DNA from 4 places in the Streptomyces sp. NPDC101160 genome. Region 3 is predicted to be linked to each of the others. Evidence: riboswitches for the same ligand, from Rfam matches in the RefSeq annotation. Region 3 holds a riboswitch; each other region holds the start of a gene.
The links. Region 3 has a riboswitch for cyclic di-AMP ahead of ACIRSU_RS07325 (peptidoglycan DD-metalloendopeptidase family protein). Riboswitches for the same ligand answer to the same signal wherever they lie in the genome.
Positions count from the first base shown of each region.

Region 1: another riboswitch for cyclic di-AMP. It lies ahead of ACIRSU_RS30400 (M23 family metallopeptidase); the one in region 3 lies ahead of ACIRSU_RS07325 (peptidoglycan DD-metalloendopeptidase family protein).
Region 2: another riboswitch for cyclic di-AMP. It lies ahead of ACIRSU_RS05030 (C40 family peptidase); the one in region 3 lies ahead of ACIRSU_RS07325 (peptidoglycan DD-metalloendopeptidase family protein).
Region 4: another riboswitch for cyclic di-AMP. It lies ahead of ACIRSU_RS07800 (transglycosylase SLT domain-containing protein); the one in region 3 lies ahead of ACIRSU_RS07325 (peptidoglycan DD-metalloendopeptidase family protein).

Region 1 covers NZ_JBIWPJ010000010.1:121,161-123,349, forward strand. Annotated here, with positions in the region: gene ACIRSU_RS30395 (M16 family metallopeptidase) at 1-628, shown strand, start outside; cyclic di-AMP (ydaO/yuaA leader) riboswitch at 825-990, shown strand; gene ACIRSU_RS30400 (M23 family metallopeptidase) at 1,003-1,773, shown strand; gene ACIRSU_RS30405 (GntR family transcriptional regulator) at 1,939-2,189, shown strand, end outside.
Region 2 covers NZ_JBIWPJ010000001.1:1,147,270-1,149,458, reverse strand. Annotated here, with positions in the region: gene ACIRSU_RS05040 (8-amino-7-oxononanoate synthase) at 1-66, shown strand, start outside; gene ACIRSU_RS05035 (ATP-binding protein) at 231-680, shown strand; gene ACIRSU_RS05030 (C40 family peptidase) at 747-1,223, opposite strand; cyclic di-AMP (ydaO/yuaA leader) riboswitch at 1,227-1,425, opposite strand; gene ACIRSU_RS05025 (hypothetical protein) at 1,741-2,046, opposite strand; gene ACIRSU_RS05020 (ATP-dependent Clp protease proteolytic subunit) at 2,054-2,189, opposite strand, start outside.
Region 3 covers NZ_JBIWPJ010000002.1:376,784-378,972, reverse strand. Annotated here, with positions in the region: gene ACIRSU_RS07325 (peptidoglycan DD-metalloendopeptidase family protein) at 1-890, opposite strand, end outside; cyclic di-AMP (ydaO/yuaA leader) riboswitch at 895-1,060, opposite strand; gene ACIRSU_RS07320 (tyrosine-protein phosphatase) at 1,395-2,189, shown strand, end outside.
Region 4 covers NZ_JBIWPJ010000002.1:482,446-484,634, forward strand. Annotated here, with positions in the region: gene ACIRSU_RS07795 (UdgX family uracil-DNA binding protein) at 1-366, opposite strand, end outside; cyclic di-AMP (ydaO/yuaA leader) riboswitch at 702-892, shown strand; gene ACIRSU_RS07800 (transglycosylase SLT domain-containing protein) at 897-1,715, shown strand; gene thpR (RNA 2',3'-cyclic phosphodiesterase) at 1,785-2,189, shown strand, end outside.

The DNA of each region.
Region 1 (2,189 bases), on a different contig from region 3:
GGTCGTCATCGTGGACCGTCCGGGCGCCGTCCAGACGCAGCTGCTCATCGGCCGCGTCGGTGCCGACCGCCACGACCGGGTCTGGCCGGCCCAGGTGCTCGGCACGTACTGCCTCGGCGGCACGCTCACCTCCCGCCTGGACCGCGTCCTGCGCGAGGAGAAGGGCTACACGTACGGTGTGCGCGCCTTCGGCCAGGTGCTGCGCTCGGACGACGCGGGCCACGGCGCGGCGATGCTCGCCATCAGCGGCTCGGTGGACACTCCCAACACCGGCCCGGCACTTGACGACCTGTGGAAGGTGCTGCGCACCCTGGCCGCCGAGGGTCTGACCGACGCCGAGCGCGACGTGGCGGTGCAGAACCTGGTGGGTGTCGCCCCGCTGAAGTACGAGACCGCCGCCTCCGTCGCGGGCACGCTGGCCGACCAGGTCGAGCAGCACCTCCCGGACGACTACCAGGCGCACCTGTACGCGCGCCTGGCCGAGACCGGCACGGTGGAGGCGACCGCGGCCGTGGTCAACGCCTTCCCGGTGGACCGGCTGGTCACCGTCCTGGTCGGCGACGCCTCGCAGATCGAGGAGCCGGTGCGGGCGCTCGGCATCGGTGAAGTGACCGTCGTCACCGGCTGATTGAGCCCTCGTCACGAGGACCCTGACGACCTGGTTCGTCAGGGTCCTCGCTATTTGTCCGTATTGCGGGCGAGTGTTGGTGAATGCCCTGTGGCAAGTCTTACAAACTGGCGCGTCTGTTTGGCGATTGACTGAAGATCGGCCTAGCGTCGACGCGACTGTTCGCCCGTTGCACCACGCCGCACCCGCGGCGAACGGACAGTCATCGCCGAGTCCCCGCAAGGCGCGAGCCTGGGGAGCCGGGGACCCACACGAAGTCCCTGGGGTGAATCGGACGCCTTCGCTCCGCGCGGAGGGGCCCGTAGGAGACCTTCCTGCTCCGAACCCGTCAGCTAACCCGGTAGGCGAGAGGGAAGGAAAGGATCAGCCACTTCATGGCGTTCACCCGTGCCACCGGGAAGCATCGTGGTCCGAGCCGTCTGACGCGCCGTGGCGCGGGCATCGCCGGCGTGGCGACGCTCGCCACCACCGGCGTCATCGGCACCCTCGCCTCCCCGGCGCTCGCCGCCGACACGGAGAGCCCCTCCCCGGAGGACACCGGTCTCACCCAGGTGATCACCGAGGAGTCCCTCACCGAGCACGTCGACGCCCAGGCCGCCGCCCAGGAGAAGCAGGCCTTCGAGGCCGCCGCCCGCGTCAAGGCCGCCGCCGAGGCGAAGCGCAAGGCCGAGGCCCGCGCCAAGGAGATCCGCCAGGCCAAGGAGCGTGCCGCCCGCGAGGCCGAGCGCAAGCGCCTGAACTCCTTCCAGGCCCCCGTCGCCCACTCGTACGTCTCCACCGGCTACAACACCGGCGGCTCGCTCTGGTCCTCCGGCCACCACTCCGGCATCGACTTCCACGCCGCCTACGGCACCACGGTCGTCGCCGTCGGCTCCGGCACCGTCGTCGAGGCCGGCTGGGGCGGCGCGTACGGCAACAACATCGTCATCCGGATGAACGACGGCACGTACACCCAGTACGGTCACCTCTCCGCCATCCGTGTCTTCGTCGGCCAGAAGGTGACCCCCGGCGAGCAGATCGGCGTCTCCGGCTCCTCCGGCAACTCGACCGGCCCGCACCTCCACTTCGAGGCCCGCACCAGCCCCGAGTACGGCTCGGACATCGACCCCGTCGCGTACCTGCGCGCCCGCGGTGTCGACGTCTGACGTCCGACTCCCCGCTCAGCGCGAAGAAGCCCCGGCTCGAACGAGCCGGGGCTTTTTTCGTCCCTGAATTACCGGTCGGCATCGGAAATTCCCGCGTCCTGCAATAGAGTCGCCGAACGGGCTACGCCCGACGGGGTTCAGCGTGGAGAAAAGCGGAGGTCGGACATGCGCATTCCCGCGCAGTCGGTATGCACGGCGATCCGGGACGACATCGTCTCCGGTGTGTACGCGCGGGGCGCCAGACTGACGGAGGAACAGCTCGCCCGCCGCTACGGAGTCTCCCGCGTCCCGGTCCGCGAGGCGCTGCGCACCCTGGAGTCCGAGGGCTTCGTCATCACCCGCCGGCACGCTGGCGCCCAGGTCGCCGAACCCGGCGAGCAGGAGGCCGCCGACCTGCTCGACATGCGCTCCCTGCT
Region 2 (2,189 bases), on a different contig from region 3:
GCCGAGATCGAGCGCGCGGTGACCACGATCGTGCGGACGGCTCCGCCGGGCGCGCGGGGCGCATAGGGGATGTCCCGCGGCTGTCGGGTCGCCCGTCGCACGGTTCACCGCTTCGGGCGACAGATATCCGTATAACTTGGTCGATCGCCGCCCAGGGCCGCACGATCGGTGGCAGTCTGACGCGAAGCGCAACCCGGGCCGGGCCCGGAGGGGAAAGGGACAGCGTCGCCATGGCAGACCAGCAGGAAGCAACCGTCACGCTGCCGAGCGACCCCGCATCGGTCCCCGCCGCGCGGAGGTACGTCGCCGAGGTGCTCGCCTCCTGGGGGCTCGGTGACGTCGGAGACCCCGCGGGCCACGCCGACACGGCCGACGCGGTCCGGCTCATCGTCTCCGAGCTGGCGACCAACGCCGTCCAGCACACCTTCGGGCAGTCGCCCACCTTCACGATCGACGTCCGTCTGGAGCGGGACGAGCGGCTGCGCATCGGGGTGACGGACAGCCACCCCCGCTGGCCGAGGCGCCTGCCGGCGGCCGTCCAGCAGGACAACGGCCGCGGCATGATGATCATCCGCTCGCTGACCGTCGAGGCGGGCGGCCGGCTGTCGGTGACGCCGACGGCCGAGGGCGGCAAGACCGTGTGGATCGAGCTGCCCTGGCCGGCGGCGGTCCCCGGCTGACCGGCCGACCGGCCAACCCGCTGACCGGATGGCCGGAAGATTGGCCGCCTGGTGCCGTGCGACGGGTCAGCGGACCCGGCCGTAGGAGACCTTCGAGGTCCAGATCCGGTCGAGCTTCACCCATGAGCCGGTCTTCGGCGAGTGCCAGATCGCGTTGTTACCCGCGTAGATCCCGACGTGGTACACCCTTCCACCGGAGTGGAAGAAGACCAGGTCCCCCTTCTGGCGGCTCGCCGCCGAGATGTGGCGTGTGGTGTTGTACTGCTGCTGCGCGGTGCGGGGCAGCGTCTTGCCCGCCCTCTTGTACGAGTAGAGCGTGAGACCCGAGCAGTCGAACCTGGTGGGGCCTGATGCGCCGTACCGGTAGGGCGATCCCTTCTTCGAGGCGGCGACGCTCAGTGCCGTGTTGGCGTACGAGCTCGCGGCCTGGGCCTCCGGCGCCGCTCCTGGTGCGAGCAGCGTGCCGCCGACGGCGGCGAGGGTGAGAGCCGAGACGGCTCCGGCCCGGGACAGCAGGGACGGGACATGAATCTGCGCAGTCATGCGCAACCCTTCGTCAGCCGCCTGTGAAGGATGACCTGTCGGGTTCGGGCAGGCGAAGATGCCCGGCCGCGGCTGCGGCTTCACCCCGAGGGACGGCTCCGATCGCTCGGACGTCCCGTGTTGCTCGGGTCCTCCACTCCTGCCGATCCACTCCTGTCGACCAGACATCCGGGACGGCGGCAGGACTCGGCGTCCGCCCGGACCGCCCCGCCTCGGGTGGCGGGGGCTTGTCGTCGACAGGGATCTTGACCCACGCCGGCGCCGAAATCCGAGTGGAAACGGCGATATGTGAGGCTCCTCACGACTGATCCATTCGGGTGGACAGTCAGGTTTGGTGATCGTCCGAGGTTTGCGCGACGAGTCCGCCACCAGGGGTGGAACGCCCGATTCCGCCAGATGTGTACACCCGTTGCGCAAGATAGCTGAGCTCTATGTCGATACGTCGACTACGCCGAAAGGAGGACCGATTCCGGCGTTCCGCTGGCCCGAGTGGACCTCGACACGACACGCCCTCGTGTCAACTCACCTGTTGCCGGGGCATGGTGACGCGGGCCGCGCGGCGCTCTCCGTCCAACACTCGCAGCGCGCGGGCCAATGTGTCCGCGTGCACCTCGCTCTCGCCCCGCGCGTGCATGAGCGTCAGCGCCTCGCGCAGCGCCGTCGCCCGCCCGACCAGCGCCTGGGCGGCCCGTAGCGCCCCATAGGTATGCGAGGTCCTGGATGGATTGATCCGGCCGAGCAGATCGACGACTTCGAGGTACGCGTCGACGAACTCGCCCTCGGCGCGGGTGAGCGCGGGCAGCGGCGGCAGTTCCGGGACCATGGCCGGCTCACACCCGCCCGGCGCCGGCGGTCCCGCCGTCGCGGCGGCTGCGGACCACGTGGTCCACCAGGCCGTACGCGAGGGCGCCCGCAGCGTCGAACACGGTCGTCCGGTCGAGGTCGGAGTCGATCCGGCCCCGCTCC
Region 3 (2,189 bases):
GGCCCTGTGCGCATCTCGAAGTGCAGGTGCGGTCCGGTGACGTTGCCGGTCGCGCCGGAGAGGCCGATGACCTGGCCGCCGGTGACGGTCTGCCCGGCGCTCACCGAGATGGAGGAGAGGTGGCCGTACTGGGAGAAGGTGCCGTCGGCGTGCTGGATGACGATCTGGTTGCCGTAGGCGCCGCCCCAGCCGGCGGAGTAGACGGTGCCGGGGCCGACCGCGTGGACGGCCGTGCCGGTGTCGGCGATGAAGTCGACGCCGGTGTGGTAGCCGGAGGACCACATGGAGCCCGGCTGCTTGTACGGGGTGGAGATGCCGCCGCTGACCGGGACGACCCAGCCGGAGGAGGTGGCCGTCGCGGCCGGGGCCGGGGCGGCGGCCGGGGCGGAGGTGGTCGCGGCGGAGCGCTCGGCGCTGCGCGAGGCGCGCTGCTCGCCGCCGGTCCCGGCCGCCTGGGACTTCGCCGGGCGGGCCTTGGCCGCGTGCGGCTCGGCGTGGTTCTTGGCGCCGAGGGTCAGCTTCATGCCGGGCAGGATCAGCGAGGGGTTCTCGCCGATGACCTGGCGGTTGTCGCGGTAGAGCTTGTGCCAGCCGCCGGCCAGGTGGTGCTCGGTGGCGATCTTCGACAGGTAGTCGCCGCGGACCACGGTGTACGAGACCGGGGCGGCGGCGTGGGCCTGGGCGGGAGTGACGGCGGCGGGGGTGACGGCGGCGGGAGCCACGGCGGCGACGCGCTGGTGCGCCACGGCGGGAGCGGCCTGCTCGGCGGCGTGGGCGCCGGTCGCACCGATCAGCGGGAGCGCGACGACCGCGCCGCCCGCGCCGGCGGCGACGAACCCGCGGCTGATCGGGTTGACCTTGGGACGGCGGTGCTTACCCTTCGCGGGCATGGTGAATTCCTCTCCGTCGCCTGCGAGGTGAGCTGTCGGGTTCGGACTGGAGATGTCCGGCCGCGCGGTCGCGCGGCTTCACCCCGAGCCGTCCTTCGTGGGTGCTGCGTCGAGGGATCGGCAAAGTACCTGGGTCCCCCGCTCCTGCCTGACACGGGTGGGTGCGGATTCCGGGCGGCGGCAGGATTCGGCGGTCCGTCCGGATTGAGCGCGACGCTAGACGAGCCGGGCCGACGGGAACAAGCCACGGTTTTTCGGCCACTCTTGATCGCGCGATATCCGGCCGGAATTCTGGTCACCCTGCGTCGATGACGAACTCTCGTTTTCCCTTTCCCCAAGGGAATTTGAAAAAGACGATCAGGCACGGTCCGTCACGTTTATGACGCTGCTCACGCCCCGATTCCCATCTCCCCTGCAACCAGGGCGCGTTATCACCAAACCCACAATACGGACAGATCACCCATTCCCGCCCCGAGGGGGTATGCCCGGGGCTACTGACCCTGGATGATTGCCCGAGGAACCGATCTCGAGAGACCAGGAGCAACCGTGACGCAAGCGACCACCGAGCCCGAGCTCGTCGGCGTACGCAACTTCCGTGACCTGGGCGGGCTGCCGACCACGGACGGCCGGGAGGTGCGCCCCGGGCGCCTCTTCCGCAGCGGCCACCTGGCGCACGCCACCCCGGAGGACGCCGCGTTCCTCACCACCCTGGCCCTGCACACGGTGTTCGACTTCCGCAACGACGCGGACCGGAAGGTCGAGGGACCGGACGTGGACCTTCCGGGGACACGGAACGTGAACATCCCCCTGAGCGACCCGGCCGACGGCAAGGAGTTCTGGAAGCTGGTGCGCACGGGCGACCTGGCGCAGCTGCGCGAGCTCCTGGCGGACGGCAAGGCCGCGGCCCGGATGTCCGGTTCGTACCGGAAGATGATTGTGGAGAAGACGGCCGAGCACAGCCGGATCCTGCACGCGATGGCCGAGGACAGCGTCCCCGTCCTGATGCACTGTGCGGCCGGCAAGGACCGCGCGGGCCTGGCGATCGCGATATCCCTGCTGGCGCTCGGCGTCGAGCGCGAGGCGATCGAGGCGGACTACCTGAAGTCCAACGCCCCGCACCGCCGCTACAAGGTGCAGCGCAGCTCCACCGCCCCGGACGCCATGTCGCCGGAGGTGATGGAGCTGCTCGCGCCGCTCTTCGACGCGCGGGTGGAATATCTGCAGACGGCCTTCGAGGCGATCGAGGCGACCTGGGGCTCGGTGGACGCCTATCTCGCCGAGGGCCTGAAGCTGGCCCCG
Region 4 (2,189 bases), 110 kb from region 3:
GATGCGGCGCTTGCGGGTCTCGTCCTGGGTGAACTTGAAGTGCTTGACCGCGTTCGTGAGGTACACCTCGTCCTCGTCGATGCCCGCGTCGCGCAGCGCCCGTGACAGCAGCCGGCCCGCCGGCCCGACGAACGCCTCGCCCTCCCGGTCCTCCTGGTCGCCGGGCTGCTCGCCGACCAGCATCAGCCGCGCGTGCGCGTCGCCGCGCCCGAAGACCGTCCCGGTCGTGTTCTCGAACAGCGGACAGCCCCGGCAGTCCGCCGCGGCCCGCCGGTGCGCGGGCATGCCGCCGCGCGCCGGCAGGAAGGGGGTGGCGTCGTACGCCTCGGGGCCGGGGCCGGCGCCGTCGTCATGGGTGCCGTTCATGGCAGTACCTCCCGGAGTCGCGGCTACCCCGAATCGCACTGGGCAAATCGGACGATAATCACCCATTCTCTTCAAATAGAGAAATGCGGATGAGTGGCCCCATGAGTGCATTTAGTAGATAAGGCGGGGCGAGGGTGGCGCGGGTGATTCGGGTCACGCTCGAACCGGCCCGCCCGATGCTGGCGCGGCGTCAAGTCCGTACTTTCCGTAAAGGGTTGGGGAATCGGGTCCAGGTAAGCGGAATGATCCTTTTGTGTTTCCGGTAAAGGTCATTTTCGGGCCGCTAATTCCGTCTTGTTTTCGCCGTTTGTTTTCGCATACGGTCACGCCGCAACCGGACGGAAACGCCGAATCCTGCCACCGCCCGGTCACCGCACTCACCACACTCGTCCGGCAGGAGCGGGGGACCCAGGTTTGCCGCCGGTCCCGGGATTCCGGGCCGGCTCGGGGTGAAGCCGTGCGCGCCGCGGCCGGGCATCTCCTGCCCGAACCCGACAGCTCACCTCGCAGGCGGAGGAGAGGAATTCGCCATGCGTGGACACGGGAAGCACCGACGCCCCAAGCGCACCCCGCTCGCTCGCTCCCTCGCCGTCGCCGGCCTCACCGGCAGCGCCGCACTCGCCGTGCCGCTGGCCGGGGCGTCGAGCGCCGTGGCGGCCGAGCCGCACGCGGCACAGACCGTCGCAGTCGAAAAGGCCGTGACGCAGACGGCCGTACGGAAGGCCGTGCAGGCCGGTCCGGTCCGGTATTCCGTCGTCGTCGGTGACTCGCTTTCCGGCATCGCCGAGAAGTACGCGGTCAGGGGCGGCTGGAAGAAGCTCTACCAGGACAACCGCCGGGCCATCGGCCACGACCCCCGGCTCATCCGGCCCGGTCTGAAGCTGACCGTCGACCCGACGTCGAAGCAGGCCCCGACGGCCCCGCGCCTCACCGGCGCCGGCGCGAGCGAGGCGGGCACGGCCACCGCGGTCCAGGCATCCGCCCCGGCCCCGGCCGCGGCCGCCACGACCGGCACCTCCGGCACGTACGCGAACAACCTCGACGGATGGATCCGCGAGGCCCTCGACGTCATGGCCCGCAACGGCATCCCCGGCAGCTACGACGGCATCTACCGCAACATCATGCGCGAGTCCTCGGGCAACCCGCAGGCCATCAACAACTGGGACTCCAACGCCGTCGCCGGCACCCCGTCCAAGGGCCTGCTCCAGGTGATCGACCCCACCTTCCAGGCGTACCACGTGGCCGGCACCTCCGACGACATCTACGACCCGGTCGCCAACATCACCGCGGCCTGCAACTACGCCGCCGCCAAGTACGGCTCCATCGACAACGTCTTCGGCGCCTACTGAGCCCTTCTCTTCCGTGCCGCCCGGCCCCCGAATGGACCGGGCGGTACGAAAAGAGGTACGAAGTCCTGCGTGAAGGATCAACCTCAGGGGCCGCAGGAGCCCCAGGAACCCCAGGACTCCCGGAGCGCGACCGTCCGGGTGTTCATCGCCCTGGCGCCGCCCGACGAAGCGAAGGACGAGCTGGCCCGCGAGCTGCGGCCCGCCTATGAGGCGTACCCGACCCTGAGGCAGAACCGCATCGAGGACTGGCACATCACCCTGGCCTTCCTCGGCGAGCTCCCCGCCGCGGCCGTCCCGCCGCTGCGGCAGCCGCTCGCGGAGCTCGCCGCCGCCCGCCGGCCCCTGGAGCTCGCGCTGCGCGGCGGCGGCCACTTCGACGAGCGGGTGCTGTGGAGCGGCATCGCCGGCGACCTCGAAGGGCTGCACCTGCTCGCCTCGGACGTCCGCGCCCTCGTGAAGGCCTGCGGCATCCCC